DNA from 3 places in the Exiguobacterium sp. s138 genome. Region 3 is predicted to be linked to each of the others. Evidence: riboswitches for the same ligand, from Rfam matches in the RefSeq annotation. Region 3 holds a riboswitch; each other region holds the start of a gene.
The links. Region 3 has a riboswitch for S-adenosylmethionine ahead of KNP91_RS10925 (LLM class flavin-dependent oxidoreductase). Riboswitches for the same ligand answer to the same signal wherever they lie in the genome.
Positions count from the first base shown of each region.

Region 1: another riboswitch for S-adenosylmethionine. It lies ahead of KNP91_RS07850 (methionine ABC transporter ATP-binding protein); the one in region 3 lies ahead of KNP91_RS10925 (LLM class flavin-dependent oxidoreductase).
Region 2: another riboswitch for S-adenosylmethionine. It lies ahead of KNP91_RS10220 (Na+/H+ antiporter NhaC family protein); the one in region 3 lies ahead of KNP91_RS10925 (LLM class flavin-dependent oxidoreductase).

Region 1 is NZ_JACSMW010000003.1:110,555-118,666, reverse strand. Features, by position in the region: gene gcvH (glycine cleavage system protein GcvH) at 1-310, shown strand, start outside; gene KNP91_RS07875 (thioredoxin family protein) at 412-690, shown strand; gene KNP91_RS07870 (class I SAM-dependent methyltransferase) at 1,240-1,878, shown strand; gene KNP91_RS07865 (S-ribosylhomocysteine lyase) at 1,882-2,346, shown strand; gene KNP91_RS07860 (PLP-dependent cysteine synthase family protein) at 2,343-3,266, shown strand; gene KNP91_RS07855 (bifunctional cystathionine gamma-lyase/homocysteine desulfhydrase) at 3,259-4,425, shown strand; SAM riboswitch class I at 4,485-4,590, shown strand; gene KNP91_RS07850 (methionine ABC transporter ATP-binding protein) at 4,672-5,694, shown strand; gene KNP91_RS07845 (methionine ABC transporter permease) at 5,691-6,356, shown strand; gene KNP91_RS07840 (MetQ/NlpA family ABC transporter substrate-binding protein) at 6,391-7,224, shown strand; gene KNP91_RS07835 (MDR family MFS transporter) at 7,297-8,112, shown strand, end outside.
Region 2 is NZ_JACSMW010000004.1:9,971-18,082, reverse strand. Features, by position in the region: gene KNP91_RS10230 (aldo/keto reductase) at 1-541, opposite strand, end outside; gene KNP91_RS10225 (hypothetical protein) at 699-899, shown strand; gene KNP91_RS10220 (Na+/H+ antiporter NhaC family protein) at 941-2,248, opposite strand; SAM riboswitch class I at 2,327-2,430, opposite strand; gene KNP91_RS10215 (metal ABC transporter solute-binding protein, Zn/Mn family) at 2,499-3,452, opposite strand; gene KNP91_RS10210 (alpha/beta hydrolase fold domain-containing protein) at 3,629-4,588, shown strand; gene KNP91_RS10205 (histidine phosphatase family protein) at 4,640-5,230, shown strand; gene KNP91_RS10200 (YwpF family protein) at 5,227-5,712, opposite strand; gene KNP91_RS10195 (hypothetical protein) at 5,855-6,184, shown strand; gene KNP91_RS10190 (nicotinate phosphoribosyltransferase) at 6,211-7,662, opposite strand; gene KNP91_RS10185 (cysteine hydrolase family protein) at 7,679-8,112, opposite strand, start outside.
Region 3 is NZ_JACSMW010000004.1:157,013-165,124, forward strand. Features, by position in the region: gene KNP91_RS10905 (ABC-F family ATP-binding cassette domain-containing protein) at 1-78, shown strand, start outside; gene KNP91_RS10910 (NUDIX domain-containing protein) at 164-529, shown strand; gene KNP91_RS10915 (SRPBCC family protein) at 609-1,067, opposite strand; gene KNP91_RS10920 (ATP-grasp domain-containing protein) at 1,170-2,117, opposite strand; gene KNP91_RS10925 (LLM class flavin-dependent oxidoreductase) at 2,114-3,172, opposite strand; SAM riboswitch class I at 3,244-3,349, opposite strand; gene KNP91_RS10930 (DUF975 family protein) at 3,458-4,096, opposite strand; gene KNP91_RS10935 (DUF2325 domain-containing protein) at 4,164-5,429, opposite strand; gene KNP91_RS10940 (DUF817 domain-containing protein) at 5,520-6,299, opposite strand; gene KNP91_RS10945 (YczE/YyaS/YitT family protein) at 6,450-7,118, shown strand; gene KNP91_RS10950 (MarR family winged helix-turn-helix transcriptional regulator) at 7,267-7,722, shown strand; gene KNP91_RS10955 (nitroreductase family protein) at 7,738-8,112, shown strand, end outside.

The DNA of each region.
Region 1 (8,112 bases), on a different contig from region 3:
AATCGGGATTACGGATTTCGCGCAACACGAACTTGGCGATATCGTCTTCGTGGAATTACCGGAAGTCGGCGATACGATTTCTGCCAACGAGCCGTTTGGTTCAGTTGAATCGGTCAAAACGGTATCTGAATTGTACGCACCGATTTCAGGAAAAGTCGTTGCCATCAATGAGTCACTTTCTGATTCCCCGGAACTCGTCAACGAATCACCATTCGAAGGTGCATGGATGGTCGATATCGAGATCGAAGATGATGCCCAAGTAGAAGCGTTGATGGATGCAGCTGCTTACAAATCGATGATCAACGAGTAATACTTACCGAAAAGGCGGCAAGGAAACGCTATCGTTTCCTCGTCGTCTTTTTTTCTGTATACTGGCACAAGATAAGACAAAACAGAGGGGGAATGGAACGGATGAAAGAAGTCACACAGGTCCCGGAAAAGGGTTTTTTGTATGTCTATGCACCGATGTGTGGGACGTGCGCCATCGCCAGCCGTATGCTTGCGGTCGTCGAAGCGACAAAAGACGAAGAATGGATCATGCAGGCAAACGGAAACTTTATTCCGGAATTTTTAGAGCAGGCGCAGGTCATGAGTGTGCCGGCCTTATTGAAAATCGAGGATAATCAAGTCGTGTCAAGGCTTTATGCGTTTCAATCGGTTCAAAATGTCTTTACATTTTGTGCTGAGTAAGAAGGGAAATCCATCCGAGATTTCTCTTTACGCTAAATTGTCGGAATATTTACAATAATTCATTGACAATGCTAAATTATGAATGGTATATTCATATCAACTTCTAGAAATGCTTTTATAGGAAGTCTGGCAGAGATATGAGTTGGCTGTTGCTTTTCATTCCAGAACCGTTCAAAAAAATCCTCCATTGTTTGGTTGTCTCCCCTTAAGTCGTCCCCCAAAGACGAAGCGGCGCAAGGAAACAATTCGGGATTCGAGCAGGAGATCTGTCATGGGAGTCCAGTTCAACTGATATGTCGAAAAGGCGCCGTCCTCTGATACGACGAACGAAGAAGTTCGTGTCAGAGCTGGGTTTTCCTTCGTGGCATTTCTAACCACATTATTCGTGTTGCCGGTTCTCCGGCAACGCCTTTTTTTTGTTTTCCAAAAAATTTAAAGCAGTCGTCTTGCCATTCGGAAATCTCCCTGCTACAATGCGATTAAGGTAAATTACTTTAATTCATATCCGATTAGTCGGAATTAAAAGAGAGATACGGAGGACGAACAGGCATGACAGTACGTTTTATGGATGTTTTTACAGAGTGGGCGTCAACATACGACGACACAGTAACGGGGCATGATCCGGAGTACAAAGAAGTCTTTCGTCGTTATGAAGAAATATTGGATACCGTCGCAACGAAAGCTGTCTCACCGGTCGTTGAGTTCGGGGCCGGAACCGGCAACCTGACACAGCGGTTGCTGGAGCGACATGATCATGTTCTTGCCGTTGAACCGAGTCCAGAGATGCGGGATATTCTCATCAACAAGATTCCGGAACTTCCGGTGCAGGACGGACACTTCCTGTCGTTTACGGCGGACCATGCGAAAAGCTTTGTTTCGACCTATGCGTTTCATCATCTGACGGATGAGGAAAAGGGAGAAGCCGTTGATTTGATGGCGAAGATTTTGCCGCATGACGGAAAAATCGTCTATGCCGATACGATGTTCGTGTCGGAAGAAGCGCGTTTGCAGACAATCGCTGAAGCGAAAGCCCAAGGGTTTAACGGACTCGCAGAAGATTTGGAACGCGAGTTTTATCCACTGATTCCGGTGATGGAACAGATTTTTGCATCGCGCGGATTCGATGTTTCATTTACACAATACAATCACTTCGTCTGGCTCGTAGAAGCCGAGAAAATGGGGGAATAAATCATGACACTCAAAAAAATGAACGTAGAAAGCTTTAACCTGGACCATACGAAAGTCAAAGCACCTTATATCCGCGTCGCCGGTTACAAAGACGGTAAAGTCGATCAAGTCGTCAAATACGACATCCGCTTCACACAACCGAACGTGGAACAAATGCCGATGCGTGCGATGCACACACTCGAGCACTTACTCGCTGAAAATATCCGCAATTACTCGGATGACGTCATCGATGTGTCGCCGATGGGATGCCAAACAGGTTTCTACATGGCGATGATGAACTTCGATTCGGTCGAAAAAATGAGCGAACTCGTTGAGAAAACATTAAAAGACGTCTTAGCAGCAGAAGAAATTCCAGCGCAAAACGAAGTCCAATGCGGATTTGCAAGCGCCCACGACCTTAAAGGAGCGAAGCACTATGCCGAGAAAATGCTTGCCGGTCGTGATGAATGGGACATCGTCTTCGGATGATCGCGAAATCAGTCCGCGACCTCGTCGGAAATACGCCGCTCTACGAGATTACTTCATTCGATTTGCCTGCTGGTACGCGGATTTTGGCGAAGCTCGAATGGATGAACCCTGGGGGCAGCGTCAAAGACCGCCTGGGCATTCAACTCGTTGATGCCGCGATCGAACAGGGATATGTGACACGAGGCGGAACGATCATCGAACCGACTGCCGGCAACACCGGCATCGGTTTGGCGCTCGCCGCTAAAAAATATGACCTTCAAGTCATCTGTGTCGTTCCGGAAAAGTTCAGCCAGGAGAAACAGACGTTGATGCGAGCACTCGGCGCGACTGTCGTCAACACACCAACTGAACTCGATATGCAAGGCGCAATTGATAAAGCAAAAGAACTGGGACAAACGATTCCGAACAGCTATGTCCCGCTTCAATTCGAAAACGAAGAAAATCCGGTTACGTATCAGCGGACACTTGGTCCTGAGCTGATGGCGGAGCTGGATCAGATTGATTGGTTCGTTGCTGGATGCGGTTCAGGTGGAACGTTTGCCGGAACAGCGGCGTATTTAAAAGAACGTCTCGGGACAAAAGGTGCAATCGTTGAACCGGAAGGATCGGTCCTCAACGGGGGACCAGCCGGACCGCATAAGACGGAAGGCATCGGGACGGCCAAATGGCCAAGTCTCGTTTCCCGTGACTTAGTGGATGAAATTCATACGATTTCCGATCATGACGCTTTTACGAAAGTCCATGAACTGGCGGCCCGTGAAGGATTGCTCGTCGGCAGTTCGGCCGGCGCGGCACTCGTTGCAGCACTTGATCTGGCACATCGTTTTCCCGGCAGTACCATCGTCACCGTCTTTGCGGACAGTGCCGAACGGTATTTAAGCCAACAAATCTTTGAAAAGGTGGACGAGACACATGCGTAAAAAGACAGCATTGATTCATGGAGGAACAGGCGTCGATCGAGCAACAGGTGCCGTTACACCCCCGATTTATCAGACAAGTACCTACAAACAGGAAAAAATTGGTCAGTTAAAAGAAGGATATGAGTATTCCCGGACAGCGAACCCGACACGGACGAGCATCGAACGTCTGATTGCCGATCTTGAAGGCGGTGCACGCGGTTTTGCCTTCGGATCAGGGATGGCAGCGATTCACGCGGTGTTCAACCTGCTCGAATCAGGCGACCACATCGTCATGACAGATGACGTCTACGGCGGGACATTCCGTTTGATGCAGCGTGTCTTACCGAAGTTCAACATCCAAGTGACGTTCGTCGATACGACGGATCTCGCGGCGACGGAAGCTGCGGTGCAAGACAACACGAAGATGCTGTATGTCGAAACACCGACGAACCCGTTGTTGAAAGTTACAGATATCGCAGCAGTTGCTGAGATCGCGAAACGCAACAACTTGAAACTCGTCGTCGATAACACATTCGCGACACCTTACTTGCAACAACCACTCGCTCTCGGCGCAGATATCGTGCTGCACAGCGCGACAAAATACATCGGCGGTCATTCGGACGTCGTCGCCGGACTTGTCGTTGTCAACAGCGACGAGCTCGGAGAAGATCTTCACTTCATCCAGAACTCGACCGGCGGTATTCTTGGACCGCAGGACAGCTTCCTGCTCGTCCGTGGATTACGGACGCTTGGTATCCGGATGGATGCAATCGAAGAAACATCACACGATCTCGTTCAGTTCTTACAGGAACAGGACGTCGTTTCAAACATCTTCTATCCGGGACTGGCATCACATCCGGGTCACGCGACACAACAGAAACAGGCGACCGGTTTCGGCGGAATGATCAGTTTTGATGTCGGTTCAGCAGAAAATGCGGAGAAACTCGTCGAAGCGACACATTTCTTCACATTGGCTGAAAGTCTTGGAGCGGTCGAGAGTTTGATTTCCGTTCCGGCACGGATGACGCATGCGTCGATTCCAGCAGAGCGTCGCGCAGAACTCGGAATTACAGATGGTCTCGTTCGGATCTCGGTCGGTCTTGAGGACGCGGAAGACTTGAAAGAAGATTTGGCACGTGCTTTCAGTCTGCTTCAACCGGTTTCAGAAAAAACTGTTTGACAAGCAAAATAACCCCTGCTAATATTCAGATTATATTAAAAATAACTAAATACCGATAACTCTTATCGAGAGTGGTGGAGGGACTGGCCCGATGAAACCCGGCAACCGCGGAATTTATTCCGAAGTGGTGCTAATTCCAGCAGACGATTGTCTGCAAGATGAGAGCAAATGGTTTTGTGTACTGAAAAAGTGCGCGCGTTTGCTCTAAAACGTGCGCACTTTTTTTTATGTTTAGGAGGGACCGTATTGATTCGCTTACAGGATGTAGGAAAGATTTATCGCTCGAAGCGCGGATCGGTTGAAGCCGTCGTCAATGTCGACTTGTCAATCGAGCGCGGTGAAATTTTTGGGATAATCGGTTATTCAGGGGCAGGGAAATCAACACTGATTCGTTTGCTGAACATGCTTGAGGCACCGACGAGCGGCTCGATTCAAATCGATGGTGTCGAAATGACGACGCTCAAACCAAAAGAATTACGGGGCGTCCGTAAAAACGTCTCAATGGTGTTCCAACACTTTAATCTGCTTTGGTCACGGACAGTCGAAGAAAACATTATGTTCCCGCTTGAGCTCGGCGGTTATCCGAAAGCCCGCCGTAAAGAACGGGTTGCCGAACTGATTCAGCTCGTCGGACTCGACGGACGTGAAGGCGCTTATCCATCGCAACTGTCAGGTGGACAAAAACAACGGGTCGGGATTGCCCGGGCACTGGCATCCAATCCGGACGTCTTACTCTGTGACGAAGCGACAAGTGCGCTGGATCCAAAAACGACCGACTCGATCCTCGAGTTGTTGGTCGACATCAACAAAAAATTAAAACTGACCATCGTCTTGATCACACACGAGATGCATGTCATTCAAAAAATCTGTCACCGGGTCGCCGTCATGGAAGCCGGAAAAATCGTCGAACAGGGACCGGTTGCTGAAGTATTCCGTCACCCGAAACAGGCGATGACAAAAGAGTTCGTCAAACAATTGACGTCACCGTCTGAAAACGAATTGACGTTTGCGAAATTACGCGAGCGGTATCCGACCGGGAAAATCGTCCAGCTGACGTTTGTCGGTTCGACGGCGGAAAGTCCGATCCTTGCCGAAGTCATGAAAGATTCGAACTTATTATTCAATATCATCGGCGGAAACGTCGGACAGACGCAGGACGGAGCACTCGGAACGCTGTTCATTCAGTTGCTCGGTTCGGAACAGGAAGCACAAGCGGTCATCGCCAAACTTCAAGCGAGTGACGTTGAAGTGGAGGTGGATCACCGATGAGTACATTTTTTGCAGATGTGGATTGGGATATGGTCTGGGAAGCAACCGGCAGCACCGTTTATATGACGGCCGTTGCAGGGCTCGCAACGTTTGTCCTTGGATTGGCAATCGGTCTGTTGTTATATGCGACGAACGAAGAATTGTTGTTTAAAAACCGAACACTATATTCCGTGCTCAGCTTTTTAGTCAATATCTTCCGCTCGATCCCGTTTATCATTCTATTGATTCTGTTGATCCCGATCACGAAAATCATCGTCGGATCATTCTTAGGACCAACGGCTGCATTACCTGCGTTAATTCTCGGTGCAGCACCGTTTTACGGTCGGATGGTCGAACTGGCACTTCGTGAAGTCGATAAGGGTGTCATTGAGGCGGCTGAATCGATGGGAGCAACGAAGTTTCAAATCATCTATAAAGTCCTGATTCCGGAAGCCTTGCCGGCAATCGTCTCAGGAATCACCGTTACGCTTGTCGCACTCGTCGGTTACACGGCAATGGCCGGGTTAGCCGGTGGTGGTGGACTGGGGGACATGGCCTTCATCGAAGGATTCCAGCGTTCACAAAATAACATCACGGTCATCGCGACACTGTTGATTCTTGTCATCGTCTTCATCATTCAAATTATCGGTGACCTGCTTGTCAAAGCCATCGATAAACGGTAACACCTATCTTATTTAACCTTGGGAGGAATCATTCATGAAACTTTGGAAAAAATTCGTCGGCACAGCAACCGTATCGGTCTTAGCAGTCAGTCTTGCAGCATGTGGAGAAGAATCTTCATCAGGCAGCAGCGATTCAAAAACACTCGTCATCGGAGCGTCAAACGTTCCCCATGCTGAAATTCTCGAGCACGTCCAAAAAGAATATGAAGCAAAAGGCTATAAACTCGAAATCAAAAAGTTCCAGGATTACGTCCTGCCGAACAAAGCACTTGCTGAAAAAGAAATCGATGCGAACTATTTCCAACACGTCCCGTACCTGGAGCAACAGGAAAAAGAAAACAAAGACTATAAATTCGCGAGTGCCGGCGGCGTTCACGTCGAACCGCTCGGTGTCTACTCTAAAAAATACAAGTCTTTGGATGAACTGCCAAAAGGTGCAACGATCTTAACGAGCTCAAACGTCGCTGAACGCGGACGTGTCTTGACGTTCCTTCAAAACGAAGGGCTGATCAAGTTGAAAGACGGTAAAACAACCGATGCACAGCTCAAAGACATCGCGGAAAACCCGAAAAACATCAAGTTCAAAACAAACATCGAAGCGTCACTCTTACCGCAAGCTTACAAAAACAACGAAGGCGACGCGGTCCTCATCAACACGAACTATGCGATTGACAACGGGTTGAACCCGTTGAAAGATACGATTGCCCTGGAAGACGAGTCTTCACCGTACGTCAACATCATCGTCACACGTGATGGCGATGAAAAAGACAAACGCGTCACAACATTGCTCGATATTCTCCACGAGAAAAAGAACCAGGACTGGATCACTAAAGAATATAAAGGTGCGGTCGTTCCTGTCAGCAAATAAGTTGCTTCCTTCAATGCATTCTTCCTATATAATGGAAGGATGCATTGTTTTTTGTGCGAAAGGGGGATTTCCATGCAACGTTTGAAACAGCTTCATCCACTGACGGTCGGCGTCCTGCTCGGAACGTTTTTTGCAAGACTCGGGACATTCATCACGATGCCGTTTTTTGCGATTTACTTGTCGGTCGTTCTGAAGTTCAGTCCGGTTGATGTCGGCTGGATCCTCAGTATCTCGGCCATCGCCAGTCTGGTCATGAGTTTCGTCGGCGGGACATTATCCGACCGCTACGGCCGCCGGACGATGATGCTCAGCGGAACGTTTGGTTTTGTGCTTGTCTTTATCGGACTGGCCCAGGTCGAGACCTTTTGGGCATTCTTCATCCTGAGTGCCTTAAACGGTATTTTCCGGTCCATCTTCGAACCGTCCGCCCGGGCGTTGATCAGTGATACGACCGATGAAAAGAACCGGCTGTTCGTCTTTAACATCCGTTACACCTGCATCAATATTGCAGCTGCGATCGGACCGGGGATCGCCTTGTTGCTCAGTGCCGGCAATACGGCGGTTACCTTCTATATTACGGCGTTCGTTTACTTCGGCTACGGCCTCGCAATTTTTATTCTGTTCCGACGTCATCCGATCACGGAAAGTCACGGCGGGAAAAAGGTGTCGTTCGGGGCAACGGTCCGTCTGCTGAAGACCGACGTCGCCTTTACGTTCGCACTCGCCGGAATCATCTTCGGTGTCTTCGGATACAGTCAGTTCAACTCGACGTTGCCGCAGTTTTTAACGACGACGACCTTATTGTCCGGGGGAACGAGTCTGTTTGCCTTGTTGATTACGATTAACGCGATCACCGTGCTCGTCGTTCAGTACCCGATCATGAAGTTC
Region 2 (8,112 bases), 150 kb from region 3:
CGACTTGAATGCTGTGGTCCTGTAAATATTCATGCAACTCATGTTGCGGAAGTTGCGGATGAAGTTCAACCTGATTGATCATCGGTGTCATTAATCCTTCTTCAGCAAGTGTATCGAGATGATGTTCTTTGAAGTTCGAAACACCGATTGCCTTAATTTTGCCGGCTTCGTAAAGTTCGACCATGGCTTTCCATGCTTCGATATACCCTTCAACCGGCCAGTGGATCAGATAAAGATCAAGGTAGTCGGTTTCGAGGCGTTCAAGTGACTCAGCGAAAGCTTCTTTAGTGCGTCCGGCACGAATGTCATCGTTCCATACTTTAGACGTTAAGAAGAGATCTTCACGGTTCACGCCGCTTTCTTTAATTCCTTTGGCGACACCACGTTCGTTTTTGTAAACGGCAGCCGTATCAATATGACGGTAACCGACACGAAGGGCTTCTGCGACGGCAGCCGGTGCTTCCGTCTCTTCATCGACTTGCCAGACACCAAATCCGATTTGTGGAATCGTGACACCATTTGAAAGTTTTGCGTATTGCATGTGTATACTCCTCCTTCAATGAAACGAGAATATGGAATTGCTCGTTTAGTTTAGCATGAACAAGCAAGAACGTCTGTTTCAACGCTCAAGGGAGGAAAAAGACGGTTAGAAAGCGAAATGAGGAGGGTAAAACTATAAAGGAAACGAGGTGTATTTTATGAAACGATCTGTTAAAAACGTACCAAAAGGTGTGTGGGCCGGCCTTGCAGCCTTATTAGGGACACAAGCGGCATGCTTGTTCCTCGGTGCCCGGAAGACAGGGCGGAATCCATGGGTCTGGGGAGGCGCAGGACTGATTCAGTTCCCGCTTCCAGCGATTGCTTACTTCATTCTCAACCGCCAAGACCGGAAAAAATAAGACAAACACAAGACCCGTCGCTGTTGCGACGGGTCTGTTTGTTATGAAACATTTTTTTGACGTGCGTCCGATGTTTTCCGACGCGGGAAGCCGAAAAGAATCGCAAGAGATCCGCAAACGAACAGCAGGAACGGATAAAACAGATAAGGAATCAGTTCCGGAGAGGCCGTTTTCGTCAATTCCGCGGCAATCAGCAACTGGGCGCCGTAGGGAATGATACCTTGGATGCCGCAAGAGAAGATATCAAGAATACTGGCTGACTTTTTTCGGTCGATGTCATACGTATCGGCGATTTCTGCTGCCAGTGGACCGGCGACAAGAATCGAAATCGTATTGTTCGCTGTTGCGAGGTTCGTCGCACTGACGAGTGCTGCCATGCTGAATTCCGCGCCGCGACGTTGAGAGATTTTTTGCGTCAGCGTTTCTTTCAGGTAAGCAATCCCACCGTTAAAGGTGATCAGACTGACGAGACCACCCATCAGTAATGTCAAAATCGAGATTTCCGCCATTCCCATCAGGCCGTCAGACATGGATAGGACAAAACCGCTTAAGCCGAAGCTGCCGTCAATCATCCCGATGATACCTGTTAAAACGGTTCCACCAATCAAAACAAGAATGACGTTGACGCCAAACAAGGCGAGGATGATGACGGACAGATACGGAATCAGTTTATAAAACTCAAACGCCTTCGCTTCGACGACATTTCCTGTGCTTGAGACAAATGCCAGGATGATGATAGTCAGAATAGCTGCCGGCAAAACAATCAGGAAATTGGTTCGGAATTTATCACGCATGTTGGTTTTTTGTGTCCGGACGGCTGCAATCGTCGTATCGGAAATGAACGATAAGTTGTCGCCGAACATTGCGCCACCAACGACAGCGGCGGCCGCAATCGCAACATTGACACCGGTTGCTTCATGGATTCCAAGGGCAATCGGAGCGAGTGCCGCAATCGTACCGGTGGAAGTCCCCATCGCCATCGAGATGAAGGCGGCGATGATGAACAGTCCGCTCATCAGGAGGGACGGAGGTAAAAATGTTAATGACGCATTGACGGTTGCTTCGATCGCGCCGATTGCATCGGCCGTTCCGGAAAAGGCACCGGCAAGCAAGAAGATAAAGACCATAATCATGATGTCCGGATTTCCTGCACCTGCTGCAATCCGTTCCACGGTCTGATTAATACCGCCTTTTGTTGTGACCGCCGCAAAAATCAAGGCAATCAAAGCCGCAATCAGAATCGGAAACTTGTAAAAGTCATCGTAAAAAATACCGGCACCGATAAAAAGAACTAAAAAGACAAGTAACGGTAGAAGTGCCCATTTATTCGGTGTAATCGTTTCGTTCATCAAACCACTCCTTTTCTACAAGTACAAAAAAAGACTCCTTCGCAAGAAAGAAGGAGGTCTTTACTGAAAAAGACGCTCTTCTTATCTCTCAAGCCGCAGCTTGCTGGATTTGGCACAGTACGATTTAATCGTCCGCTGCCGAAACATCATCGGGCCAGTCCCTCCGTCTCTCGCGATAAAAAGAAGTCATTTAATTGTCTGAAATACGTTTTCTACCGTAACGCATCTTTTACTGCATGTCAACACTACTTCACTGAAGTGCTTGTTTGAGAGTCGCGACATTTTCATTCATCAACTCAAAATACGATGCCTTCTGCTGTGCTTTCGTGACGGACTCGAGGTTGTGGATCGTAATGGCCTCCGCTCCGATTTCCTGTTGAATGACACGGGCAACTTTCGGTGAAACCGTCTCTTCGAAAGCGATATACTTCAAGTCGTGAAGTTGGGCTTCCTTGACGATCGCCGCCAGTTGTTTTTGCGAAGGCTCGTCCGACGGAGAGATACCGGCAATCGGCAATTGCGAGAATCCGTAGCGTTCTGCTAAATATCCGTAAGCGGCATGGGTGACGAGCAATTCTTTTTTGGATCCTTCATCAACAGCCTGTTGCAAGTTTTGATCAAGCTTATCGGCCTTGCTATTAAAAGCGGTGAGATTTTTCTCAAACGTTGCTTTTTTAGCAGGTACTTCTTTAGCGAGTGCCGTCGTAATTGATTGAGCCATCACTTTGGCATTGTTCGGATCGAGCCAGACATGCGGATCAAATTTGCCGTGATCATGTTCTTCTGCCGCATGTTCGTCGGTGTGTCCTTCATGTTCATGAAGCGTGGCGCTTGCTTCGAGTAAGTCGATTCCTTTGCTCGTCTCGACGAAACGGACATCATTGCCTTTCAGACTGGCTTTGATTTTTTTCGAGTACGGTTCAAGCGTCGTACCGGTTAAGAGGAACAGATCGCCTTGTGCGATTTCTGTCAGTTGTTTAGACGTCGGCTCGTACGAGTGCGGATCGGCACCGGGTGGAACAATCATCTTGACGTCGATATCGGTTCCGCCAATTTCCTTGGCGATTGCCGCGGTAGCGAATGTCGATGTATACACACGAAGCTTTTGATCAGTCGCATCTTGACTGGATTCGGAAGAACCGCAGGCAGCAAGAAAAGCAGCGCTGACAAAGGCGACCGTGAAAGCTGAAAGTAATTTTTTCATATGAATAAACCCTCCAAAAAGTATTAAAACGTAATTATTCCGATTTGAACCTTTTCACTATAACGAATCCAAAACGAAGCGTCAAGTACAAGTCGGGGAAGACGTTCGACTTCTAAATAAATCGGGTAAAAGATTAATAAGATTAGAAATCGAGAGTAAGCTTTGGAGGTGATGAGGTGAAACGGGAAACTGCTTGGCTGATGGGAGGAGCGGCAATTTTAACGACAGCCGCAGCCGGGGCGAGCATCTGGAACAACTATGGTGCTTTATTACGCTGGACGGAACCGGCGCTTCCGCTGTCGGAAGTCCAACTCGCGCCACGGACGATTTTGTTTAAAACCGTCGATCAACAAGAACTGAAGTTGGATTTATATTATCCGCCGGGTGACGGTCCTTTCCCGGTCGCGATTTATGCGCACGGGGGAGCCTTCGTCAGAGGAAATCGGGATGATGTCTTTTGTTTTACGCCAATCGTGGAACGTTTCCTGGAACTCGGCATCGCCGTTTGCAGTATCGATTATCGCTTGTTTGAGGACGGCAGTTATTTTCCGGATAATCTGGAAGACGTTCGGGATGCACTTTGTTTCTTAAATCAGGAAGCCGACGATTTACGGATTATGCGGGGACGCATGGTGTTGTGGGGAGACTCGGCCGGCGCCGCGTTAATGCTGACGACGGCACTTTCCCCGATGGAATTCATCGGCGAACAAACAGCTGAAAGCCTCCCGTTGATTAGTGGTGTCATTGCCTTGTATCCTCCGACGAACTTCCTCCTGTTCAAGTTCATTCAAACGTGGATTGCCCATATTAAGTTTTACGGAGGAGGACGGGACGAGTGGCGGGAACTCATGACACGTGTCTCGCCGGTAACGCATTTGACAGCAGACTCGCCGCCGATCATGTTGTTGCACGGAAAAAAAGATCCGATTGTTCCGTTTACGCAAGCGCTCCACTTCGTTGAAAAAGGAGCCGATGTCGGAGCCGACGTCCGGCTGTTTTCCTTCCCGAACGGCACGCATTCCCTGGCGAGCTTTGCCCAGACCGAAAATCCACTCAAAATCGAGCGTTTACTGGAACGGATTGAAGCATTTAGTTGTCAGGTCCTGGCGTTGCCGCCTCGGGAGACCCTTCACTAAAAAAGAAAACATGATACAATCAGTCATATTTCTTTTGAAGGAGACAGTGAGATGACAGAAATTTGTTTAGTGCGTCATGGTCAAACGGATTGGAATTTAAACGAGCGGATTCAAGGACGAGAAGATATTCCGCTCAATGAGACAGGGCGATGGCAGGCTGAAATGAGCGCTGCTTACCTGGCGGAAGAAAAATGGGACGTCTTGATTTCAAGCCCCTTATCGCGGGCAGTCGAGACGGCAGAAATCATCGGACGTTCAATCGGGCTGGATGTAACGGAGACGGATGAACGGTTGGTCGAACGGGAGTTTGGATTGGCGTCAGGACAGCCCGTCGCCGGAATCTATGAAGCCGTCCAAGCGAATGATACGGAACGTGTACCGGGACTTGAAACCGAACAGGAAATCCAACAGCGGGTGTTTTCGGCAATTGAAGAACTGACAGAAAAATACCGGGGACAACGCCTGTTGATCGTCTGTCACTCGCATACAATCAAAGCGGCATTATCCTCGATTGATGATAGCTTCAGTTACCGGACACCGCTGAAGAATGCATGTGCGAACTATATTCGTTTCTCCGACCGGTATGAAATTGACCGCATCAATGTCGCGGATCATATCGTAGATCAAACGATACGTCCTTAAGAGATGGTTGGATTTTCGTGGAGGTACTGTTTAAACGTTTCTTTTGCGATACTCGTAATATGTGCGCCGCGTTTCGAACGTCGGTCTTTGTATTCCTGAATCAAGGCTTCACCGGTGAAATGATCCTCGACGACTTCGCGTAAGATGGATTCCGACAAGTCGTTTTTCATCATGACCATCTTTCCTTTGAACAGATACGATACCCCTTCACTTAAGGGAGTTGATTCGAGCGGCGTCACAATCATCGCAGCCGGATCATTATCAGGTCGTGAGATCGTAATTTCAATCAAGGCCCGTAAATTTTTGGTGAACAACTCGTCGATGATCGGTTGATCATTTTTCAGGACGACAATTTCAGCGACCCACTGTGCCGTCTGATCCGTGCTGACAGTCAATCCATCTTTGATCGTAACGGGAATCGTCGTATCCCGGCCGGATTCATCCATTAAAATACGTAAGGTGCACAATTTAAAGGTTTTCAAGAAAACGCCTCCTTGTTGAATGAACAACAGATTTTCTTCAGTATACCGTGACCGGGCAAACGATGGGAAAGTTTTAGAGAGGATTTTTTAGTGAACTATGTTTAAATGGAAGTAGAAATTAGAAACAGGAGGACCGTTCATTATGCCGCAAGCACTGATAGGAGTATTAGGAATCATTGGCATCATCTTACTTGCCCATTACATCATCTCGTATTGGCATGCTGAACCAACAGACCGTCCGACACTTGCTTATCGTATAGCGCTCCTGATTGCCTGTTTGCTTCTCATCAGTGGAAGCGACCACTTAATCAGTATTTTTTATGCGGATTCCTTGGCAGAGTTCGGTCAACGGATTACGTATATCGTTTTCATCGGAGGTGCGCTTGGTTTCGCTTGGTACTTTCGTCAACAAATGGAACAAGCGGCAATCCAAATGACAGTTACACCAAATGAAACAGCCCACTTCAGCTGAAGTAGGCTGTTTTTATGTTCACTTGTTTATTTGAGACCGCTTGCTGTCCGTGTGTCGCGAATCATATCCAGTTTCAGTTTCCAGAGACGGTCGCTGAAGGTGATGGCATAGACTTCCGGCAGACGAAGGCGTTTGTATTCTTCCCATAGACGACCGATCTGCTGTTCATGGAAATGGCGGCTTTCCTCGATGGTCGGGACCGTGTATACAAGTTCTCCATCAACAAAAATCGGCGTCAGCAACCGTTCGACGTTAAAGTTTTCGATCCGGTTGCGGAATGACGGATCACGGACGTCGATTAGATCGATTGCCTCCAGATCAGTCGGATCTTCATCGAGTAACGTTACGTAATCGCCTTTGAACTTATTCGTGACGCGGTCGACAATCCGGTACACTTCTTTGATGTGTGGTGTCGTCGTCTTCGCTTTTGAGGAAGAGACTTTGATGACCGGAATGAGTTCGCCGTCGACTTCACGTGCGACCAGCTTATAGACCATACCGAGTGCAGGTTGTTCGTATGCTGTGATACCGCGTGTTCCTACGAGGAACGTATTCGCCTGTGCCCCTTGAATCCGTAAGTCTTGAATGACGTATTCGTCGAGATCACCGGATAAGACGATGTCGACATCCGGGAAACCGGCTTCATCGAGCATTGTCCGTGCCCGTTTCGATAAGTAGGATAAATCGCCGGAATCAATCCGGATACCGCGCAATTTATGTCCTTTTGCTTCAAGTTCCTTTGCGACGGTGATCGCGTTCGGCAAACCGCTTTTCAGCGTGTCATACGTATCGACGAGTAATGTCGCTTGATCCGGATAGTAGGCGGCAAACGTCCGGAACGCTGTTAATTCATCATCATGGAATTGGATGTCGGCATGCTCCATCGTTCCACCGCACGGAATACCGAAGTCTCGTCCGGCAGAAGCAAGGCTCGTGACATCAAAACCGGCTAAGTACGACGCGCGGGTTCCGAAGTAAGCAGCATCGATGCCTTGGGCACGACGCGCACCGGCTTCGAGGAATTTTGCTCCCGGTGCCGATTGACGAATCCGCGCATATTTCGTAGCAATCAAGGATTCATGATTGGCGATATTCAAAATCGCGGTCTGCAGTAGTTTGGCTTCGAAAATCCGGGCTTCGATCCGCACGAGCGGTTCGTTCGGGAAAACGATTTCGCCTTCTTTGACACTTGAGATGGAACCGGAAAATTTAAAGTTTCGCAATTCATCTTTGAACTCGTCCGGGAAATCAATCATTTTTTGGAGATACGTGATGTCTTCTTCCGTAAAACGAAGGGTCTGGACGTATTCGATGATATTTTCAAGTCCGGCGAATACGACATAGCCGCCTTCGAACGGGTTTGAACGGTAATAGACATCAAAGACAGCCCGTTCATTGTGCCGTCCTTCTTTCCAATAAATATACATCCACCGCGGCAGATAAAGGTCAGTATGAAGTGCAAGATTACGTTGTAACATAAAGACAGATCCCTTCTTATTCGCCGACGACATCTGCGCCGATCGATTGTTTGAAATGTGTAAGTGCCCAGTCGTGACCAACCGCATTGAAACTTGCGACGGCGTCGGCATGGACGACGATTTTATATCCCAGATTGTAGGCATCGACTGCTGTATGCAGGACACAGATGTCCGTGCAGACTCCGACGAGATGGACTTCCTGAATCGAACGTTCGCGTAACCGTAAATCAAGATCCGTCCCGGCAAAAGCACTGTAACGTGTTTTATCGATGACATGATCTGCGACACGTGCCATTTCGGCTACTTGTCCAAAAAGATCCCGGCCGTGCGTGCCCCGGATGTTGTGGGGTGGGAAGAGGACGGTTTCCGGATGGAACGTGTCTCCTTCTTCATGGATATCGTTTGCGATGACGACGTAATCCTCAGATGAGAACTCATCCATCAGTGAAG
Region 3 (8,112 bases):
AAAGAAACAACATACGATGAATACCTCAACAACGAGTCTGTTCAACAACAATTGTCTACGTTGTACGCAACAAACTAATGCAGTCTACAAGAGACCTGTCCTAACGGATTGGGTCTCTTTTTTGTACACTAAACGTATGAATCGGAACAGAGGAGGAAATCATGTGCGTCACCGTGCCTGCGCAGCTTTGATTAAGAACAATCAGATTTTGATGGTCCGTCTTGAGACAAACGATCGAAGTTTCTGGACATTACCCGGAGGGGGGCTCGAGGAAAATGAAACCTTCGAACAAGCGGTCATTCGGGAGGTGCAAGAGGAAGTGAATCTCGCCATCCGCATCATCAAACCTCTTTACTCAGAAACTCACGCAAACGGACAAGAGATCTGCTTTTTAGTCAGACAGATTGATTCACGCGAACCGATTTTAGGATATGATCCAGAACGTTTAGAGGGAAATCAAGTTCTGACCGGAGTGAGATGGACGCCACTTTCGGAGATGACCGCCGATCGACAAGTCGCAAAAATTTAACGGCTTTGGGATATGACATACTCTTTTTGTAAAACCAAACGAAAGGCATCTGCTCCAGTCGAGTAGATGCCATTATTGATCATGTACGCAGTTGACTTGCCTCTTCTTCCACACGTCGGAGCAATTCCTGCACGATTTTTTCTGTTTCCCGTTCGCCGCCAAGCGAAAGCAGGCTTCGTCCGACGAAATTCGCCCCTTCGTTTTTCCCCGTATAAATCAGCTGACAACTTGTTTCGTCAAGCCGCTTTAACGTAAACGTCATTTCGAGTTTAAAGATTTTGGCAAGCGTAAAACCAATCGTATTTTGTTTGAAATCCGGTTGATTTGTATAGGCAAGATCCGTCACGATATATGTCTCGAGGCGATTCCCTTGCATATACGTTTGCCGGTATGTCGAACCGACGACACCCGGTTTCCGTTCGATCACCTCGTGCTGGACGACACCTGGAATCAGGCGTTGTAACCGATCGTGATCAAAGATATGCCAGGCTTCCTCGATTGGAACATCCAGTCGCTTTTCTTCATGCCACGTTACCACCCGAACACCTCCCTTTACTGAAAAATACCCTGATGCGTGCAGTTCTAACTTCAGACTGCACACATGCAGGGTATTTGGCCTATTTTAATCGGTCCGTGATGATTATTTTACGGTCTGACGTTCGAGGGCCGCACCAAGGAACTTCGCCAGTTCGAGCATTCCGAACTTACCGGCGGCCGCTTCCGCATCCGAGTTGTAGTTCGTATTCGTGTTGACGTCATACGTATAAATCGTTCCATCCGCATCCTTGATGAACTCGATGCCGGCGACGGCAATCTGATTCGCTTGCAGGAATGCTTCGTACTTTTGAATGATTGGATCATCAAATCCGTCAACGACTTTAAATTTCATCGGTGTTTGCGGTGCTTCTTCCCCGACCGGGCAGAATAAGTCATCGATCACACACGCATCCGCCGGGCACAGTTCAAAGCCTTCTGATGTATCAACTTGGACAGCGTAAACGAATTTTCCACCGACGAATTCACAGCGTGTAATATACGGTTCCGGTGCCTGGATATACTCTTGGATCAACGTGATTCCGTCGACCGGCTCATCAAACGTCGGACCGTCAAGATACGTCTCGAGTGCTTCAATCGAGTGGAACAACTGGACGCCGAGCCCTTTTCCGGCACGGTTGTGTTTTGTGATGAACGAAGATACGCCGATATTTTTCGCCGCTTCAACAATCTGATCACGTCCGACGGCAGCCGTCGTTTTCGGAACCCGGATACCGGCTTTTCGAAGAGCCGTATACTGATTGATTTTACTGACTTCCAGTCGCAACGCACGTGTTCCGTTGAAGACCGTCCGGTCGTGTTCCTCGAGCCACGCGAGCACCCCTTCCGTCAGTTCCGGCGCGTAGCGGTGCCCGCGCGTATGCGAAGACGCACTCATCCGGCTGTAGAAGACGCCTTCCGGCGGGATTTCATCAAGCGGTACCTGTCCTTCATCGAGATGCCACTGTTCGTACGGCAGTTCCAGTTCCTCCAGTCGTTTGATCAGATGATCCGTCCATTCCTGATTTTCGTGTAAGATATGAATTTTTGTCATTTGATTTGACCTACCTTTCGTTTTTCTTCGACGAGCGGCATGACGTCGCGCGCGAAGCGTTCCATTTCTTCCAGTTGCGGTGAGAATTGAAGGAGCAACAGAGTAACGCCGACGTCTTCAAAGGCAAGAATCCGCTCGGCAATCTGTTCCGGTGTCCCAATTAAATCAGGACGGAGTCCGCGGTTCGAGACCGAATAGTCATTCCGTTTTACCTGTTGTTCGAGTTGCGATTTACTGACGAAGTCATCATACCCGGCGTACCCGGCACTGTCTTCCTTCACATCCGTAATCCGTTGCCACTCGCGCACCGCCTCTTCTTCCGTATCGCGGCAGATGATATAAGCTGCCAGTCCAAAACTTTCAAGCGGCGGTTGCCCTGTCGCTTGTCGGCGCGCCTTCATATCCTCAATCTTAACGGACACTTCTTCCACTGTTCCGCCGTGCATGACATAGGCATCACAGTGGTTGACGATGGTTTGCTTGCCGGCTTCACTTTCTCCACCTGCATACAATTTGATGCCCGGGCGTTGCGCCGGTTTTGGATGTAGTTGTGTCTTCTCGAGCGTATAGTAGTTACCGTCAAAGCTGTACGGGGAAGCATCTGCCCATAACCCTTTCATGATCGTGACAAACTCTTCCGTTCGGGCGTAACGTTCGTCGTGAGCCGTGAAGATCCCGTTGTACTGCCGGGCTTCTTCTTCCCACCAGGCGGAGACGACGTTCAGCGTAAAGCGCCCGTTGCTGAGTTGATCGATGTTTGCTGCCATCTTCGCGGTCGTCGCCGGATTATGGAATCCCGGACGGACGGCTGTCATGATTTCGAGACGCTCCGTCGTTGCGGCAATCGCCGCTGCTGTCGTCCAGGCTTCGAGACTTGGTGCTTCAAGCCCTTTGATGTCATTTAAGTTTAATTCCGCAATCAGTGTCGTCGAAAACCCGATTCGTTCTGCCGTTTGCGCGACCTGTTTCGCATAGTCGAACGTCGCCGGCATCTGTTCGTCTTCAACATTTCGTAACCATCCGCCAAAAATCGGTAACCAAAATCCATACTCCATCCGTTATGTCCCCCTTATAAAAAAATCGCTCTTCTCGAAAATCGAAAAGAGCGACGGATTGATCATGTCTGCTCTTATCTTCAAAGGAAAAATTCCTTTTAGGAAGTAGCACCTTCCGCTACGCGCGGGGTTGCTGAAGTGTCTTCGGGCCGTTCCCTCGACTTCTCTTGATAAGAATTATTGGAATTATCGTACACTTTTTAGCAGAGTAAAGCAACCATTAAACCTTGTTTTCCAATCGGAATTAAAAAAGGACGAGAGCTTGGCTCCCATCCTCTTCTCAAATTAATATGGTGCTACAAACGTTGATTGTTCACCAGGTGCTTCTTCTCCGCGGATCCGGTCGTAGAATTTCGCAAGCGTGACGCTGAAATAAGGTCCGACCCATAAGAAGGCGATTCCGATTGTAATTAAACCAAGCAGGAACCAGCCGATGAATGAAAGAACAAGCATGAAGGCTTCCATCTTATGTCCATCCATCATTTGTCGCGAACGTGTAATGGCGTCCAAAATACCGATTGACGGCTCATCGCGTAAAATGTAGAACGTCAAGAGGTATGAAAATGACTTGATGATTCCCGGGATGATCAGTAGTAAGAACCATAAACCAAGAAAAATACTTTGAACAATCGAAAGACCGACTGCTTTTAAGAAGATTTTGTACGGCTCAAACAAATCAACGATTTTCGCCTGTTCTTTCCGGGCGACAGACATCGCAAGCCATGTCCAGCCAATTGCTAGGGGTAGCAAAAGAATATTCAGTAAGAAACCGATCAAATCAATGGCTTGGATATCTTCATTCGCATCAGAAGAAAACATCGTTGGAATACCTTGAATGATGAGAAACAGTAAAAACATAAGTGCCATGAAGACCCAGCGACCACTGAGCGCTTCACGGGCGGATAATTTTAATTCTTTAATCATGAAGATCCTCCTCAAAATAAGTTCTATCTCTATTTACGGCTAATTAGGAGAGGAGTTTCATCTTTTTTCAGGATTTTCCTGTTTTCAACTGATTTAAGCGGGCTTTTTCAAGTTGGCGCTGGCATGCCGTATACAAAGAACGCCGCCCATCCAGCCGTTCCATCGCAAAGGGGATGTCATGTTTTTTCGCCTGGGCGATGACGTGTGCAGAAGCCGCATGAGATACCCGGCTTGTGACGACGACGATGGCATCGGTCTTTTTGGCAAGACCGGCGATTTTCTTCGCAGATTGAGCATCACCCGACAGATGAATCAGTTCGATTCCAGTTTTTTCGAAAAACGTCCGGTAGACCGGAGCTTGCTGTTCATTTCCGACGATGACGAGCCGCATGCCTTCGAACGATGCAAAATCGAGTGGTTCCTTATCAACGAAGTCAATCGGTTGTCCCGGTAGCGACGTCGTCACAAGCGGTGTCAACGGTTCGGATTTCTTTTCACGAATTCGGCGTGTCTTCCGTTCCTGTTTGACTTTCGACTTGCGTTTCATTTGTTTCAGATAGCGTTCCGATTTTTTGACGGCTGATCCGTGAGTCGGTTCAACTGACGAAGGTCCTGATGTGGTTGGACTGTTCGACGTTTCTAACAGTTGTACCGTCGGTTCTTCATATTGGAACGGATACTTCCAAGCAATCGTCAGTGTTTCCGGACGACCTTTCCACATGACGAGATCGACGAGCTGTCCTTCTTTCAGATGGAAGAATCGCATGTCTTCAACCGGTGTGGCGTAATAAAAGGACTTACCCGTCTCATCCTTTAATGGTCCTTCGACCGTCGATTCAATGATGCCATGATTTTTAACGATACATTTTTCAAAAACGATTCGTTCAGACAGTGGCTTCATCCGGTCAGTCGCGACAACAGCCATCACTTCAAGTGTCGTCCGGCGGGAGTCCTGATGTACGACTTGGACACGGATTTCCATTCCATGTTCAAGGTTCCATTGCCGGATTTCTGTTTCCGAGATATGACTGTTCGGCCATTCCCGTAAAGAACCACCTTTTAATTCCCGCACAAACGTATAGGCGTAACGTTGTTCGATGACAGGATTGATCTGTGCAGGAGGAATGACAGATTGTTCGAATGTGACCTCTTCTTCTGGTTCGCTCCACGCGATGTCCGGTTTTGCGGAGGGTGTATAGTAACGCGACATCTGCACCCATTCATCGATTCCCCGGATTTCCTCGAGCAGTAAGTCCCATTCTTCCACCGTTTCGACTACTTTCATTTTACCGGCGACTAACGTCTTCGCCTGCTCTACGATTTGTTGCATCATCTTCGACAACCCCTTTGCTTTTTTTCCAATATAGCAAGGGGCTGTCGGTTAGGTTGCTCAAAAAAAGACCAGGTTATTTTTTGTATATGGTTAGGATTTTATTTCGATTGAAGGATCACCGAGCCGGTATTTTTCGACGGAGACAATCAGAATCGTGATGATGACAAGTAAAAACCAGGACGATAACTTCCCGAAGTCGACCAGTTCCCATCCATCCTGCTGATTCGGATACACCCATCCTTTAAAAAAGGTCACGATGTTTTCCGCCAGCCAGATGAACCAGGCAATCAACCCAAACGAGAGGGTGAGCGGCATTCGGTAGACCGTTTCATCCAGACGGAAATAGACCCAGGACTTATAAAAGACGAGAGCAACAAGTCCCATCAAAATCCAACGGAAATCAAACAACCAATGATGGGTAAAGAAATTGACGTATACAAGCAGACCGGTCGCTAGAGCAAACAGAGGCCGGGGAAACTGTGTGATACGGAGGTCAAACCGGCGGAAGGCCTGACAGATATAACTGGCGACGCTCGCGTACATGAAGCCGGCATAAAGCGGTACACCCAACACCTTGCTGAAGGCATCTTCCGGATAACTCCAGGATCCGAATTGGACTTTAAATAACTCCAGTCCGAGTCCAATCGCATGAAAAATTAAAATCAATTTAAACTCTTCTTTCGTTTCATAACGCGTGACGAGTAAGACGATTTGAACGACGAGGCACCAGATCAGGAGCAAATCGTAACGGGCAATCGGTTCCGCCGGTAGATAACGGGATGCAGCAAGTGCCAGGAAAATCGCGACCGGAAACACACAACAGATGGCCTCAAGGTATGTAAAACGGAAAAAATGACGGATTTTTTGCATGGACGGACCTCCTTTTCATTAGTATACGGATCAGAAGAACAGATTCCCTCCATCTCAAGATGGAAAATATCGGATTCGCTTTAGTTTCTTTCGTCAAACATGGTACAGTTAATGAATCAATTTTATTTTGAAACGAGGTGTCTCTCATCCATGAAGCAGACCATTCAAACGTCTTGGCTGTTCCGTTCCGTTCTGAAATGGGCATTATTCTTATTCGGTCTTTTTTTACTCGCTGTCGGTTCATCAATGATGATCACGGCACAACTCGGCGTCTCGACTTGGGACGTTCTTCACCTTGGTCTGCAAAATAAAACGCCGTTTTCCGTCGGGACGATTATTCTTCTCGTCGGCCTGTTGTTGGTGTTCGTCAAATACTTGCTCGACCAGATTACACCGCAGGTCGGCACACTCGTCAACGCGATTTTTGTCGGCGTATTCATGAATCTCGTTCTCGGTTCAGGCCTCCTGCCCTCTTTCTCCTCGCTTTGGCAGAATACACTATGGTTGATTGCCGGCATCTTCATCATCGGGATGGGCGCGGGACTGTACGTCGCTGTCGGCTACGGAGCCGGACCGCGGGACGGACTGACCCTGACGCTCGCCGAGCGATTTGGTACATCCATCCGGATGATGCGGACGTTCATGGAAATCACCGCTTGCGGGATCGGTTGGTTGCTCGGAGGACCCGTGTTCTTCGGAACGATTTTATCGATTTTCCTGATTGGTCCGTTCCTGCAGTTTTGGTTGGGACATTTCCGCCGGATGATTGCAGCGATTGATGCCGGTACGATTCCCCGTAAACAACAAAAAATCAGTTAAGTCGTCTGACTCGATACCATTTCATCTGAAATGGTATCTTTTTTGTGGATGAAGCATATTAGTTGCGGCATGAAAGCAGACACGTTATATTCGTTTACATATCAATCTTTGATACGTCAAGGATTTTTCGAACGAAGGGAAGGATGTGATGAACTTGAGTATTTCCTGTACTGAAAAAGGACGACTGATTTATGCGCTCGTCTCCGTCAATAAGACGATTGCTCAAAAATTCGATCTCTGTACGGACGGCTTCAGCCAAACCCGGATGGACTTATTAGCACAACTCGAGGTTGACACGACCATCAGTCAAAAAGAGTTGCAACAACGCGTCAACGTTGATAATGCAGCCGTGACACGACATTTAAAACACCTGGAAACGAAGGGTATGATTGAACGTGTCCGTTCCGCAACCGATAACCGTGTCATTCTCGTTTCGTTGACGGCAGAAGGCGCCACACGAATCACCCGGTTACGTCAGCAAAAAGATGAATTCCTCGAACAACTGCTTGAAGGATTCACGGCAGACGAACAGCACCAGCTGACACAAATGATTCAACGGATAGAAACAAATGCCCTTACCTTACCTAAAACAACTGTTACTTAAAAAGGAGACTTTCAAATGACTACACAAACTGCAACTGATTTTATGGAGATCGTTAAAGGACGCCGCTCGATCCGCAACTACGACACAAACGTCAAAATCTCAAAAGAAGAAATGACACAAATTCTTGAAGAAGCGACGCTTGCTCCGTCTTCTGTCAACATGCAACCGTGGCGTTTCCTCGTCATCGACAGCGAAGAAGGAAAAGCAACACTCGCCCCGCTCGCTAAATTCAACCAGGTGCAAGTCGAGACATCATCTGCTGTCATCGCTGTCTTTGGTGACATGAAAGCAATCGATCAACTTGAAAACATCTATGATACAGCCGTTGAAAAAGGACTGATGCCGCAAGAAGTCCGCGATCGTCAAGTACCTGCCATTCAAGGAATGTAT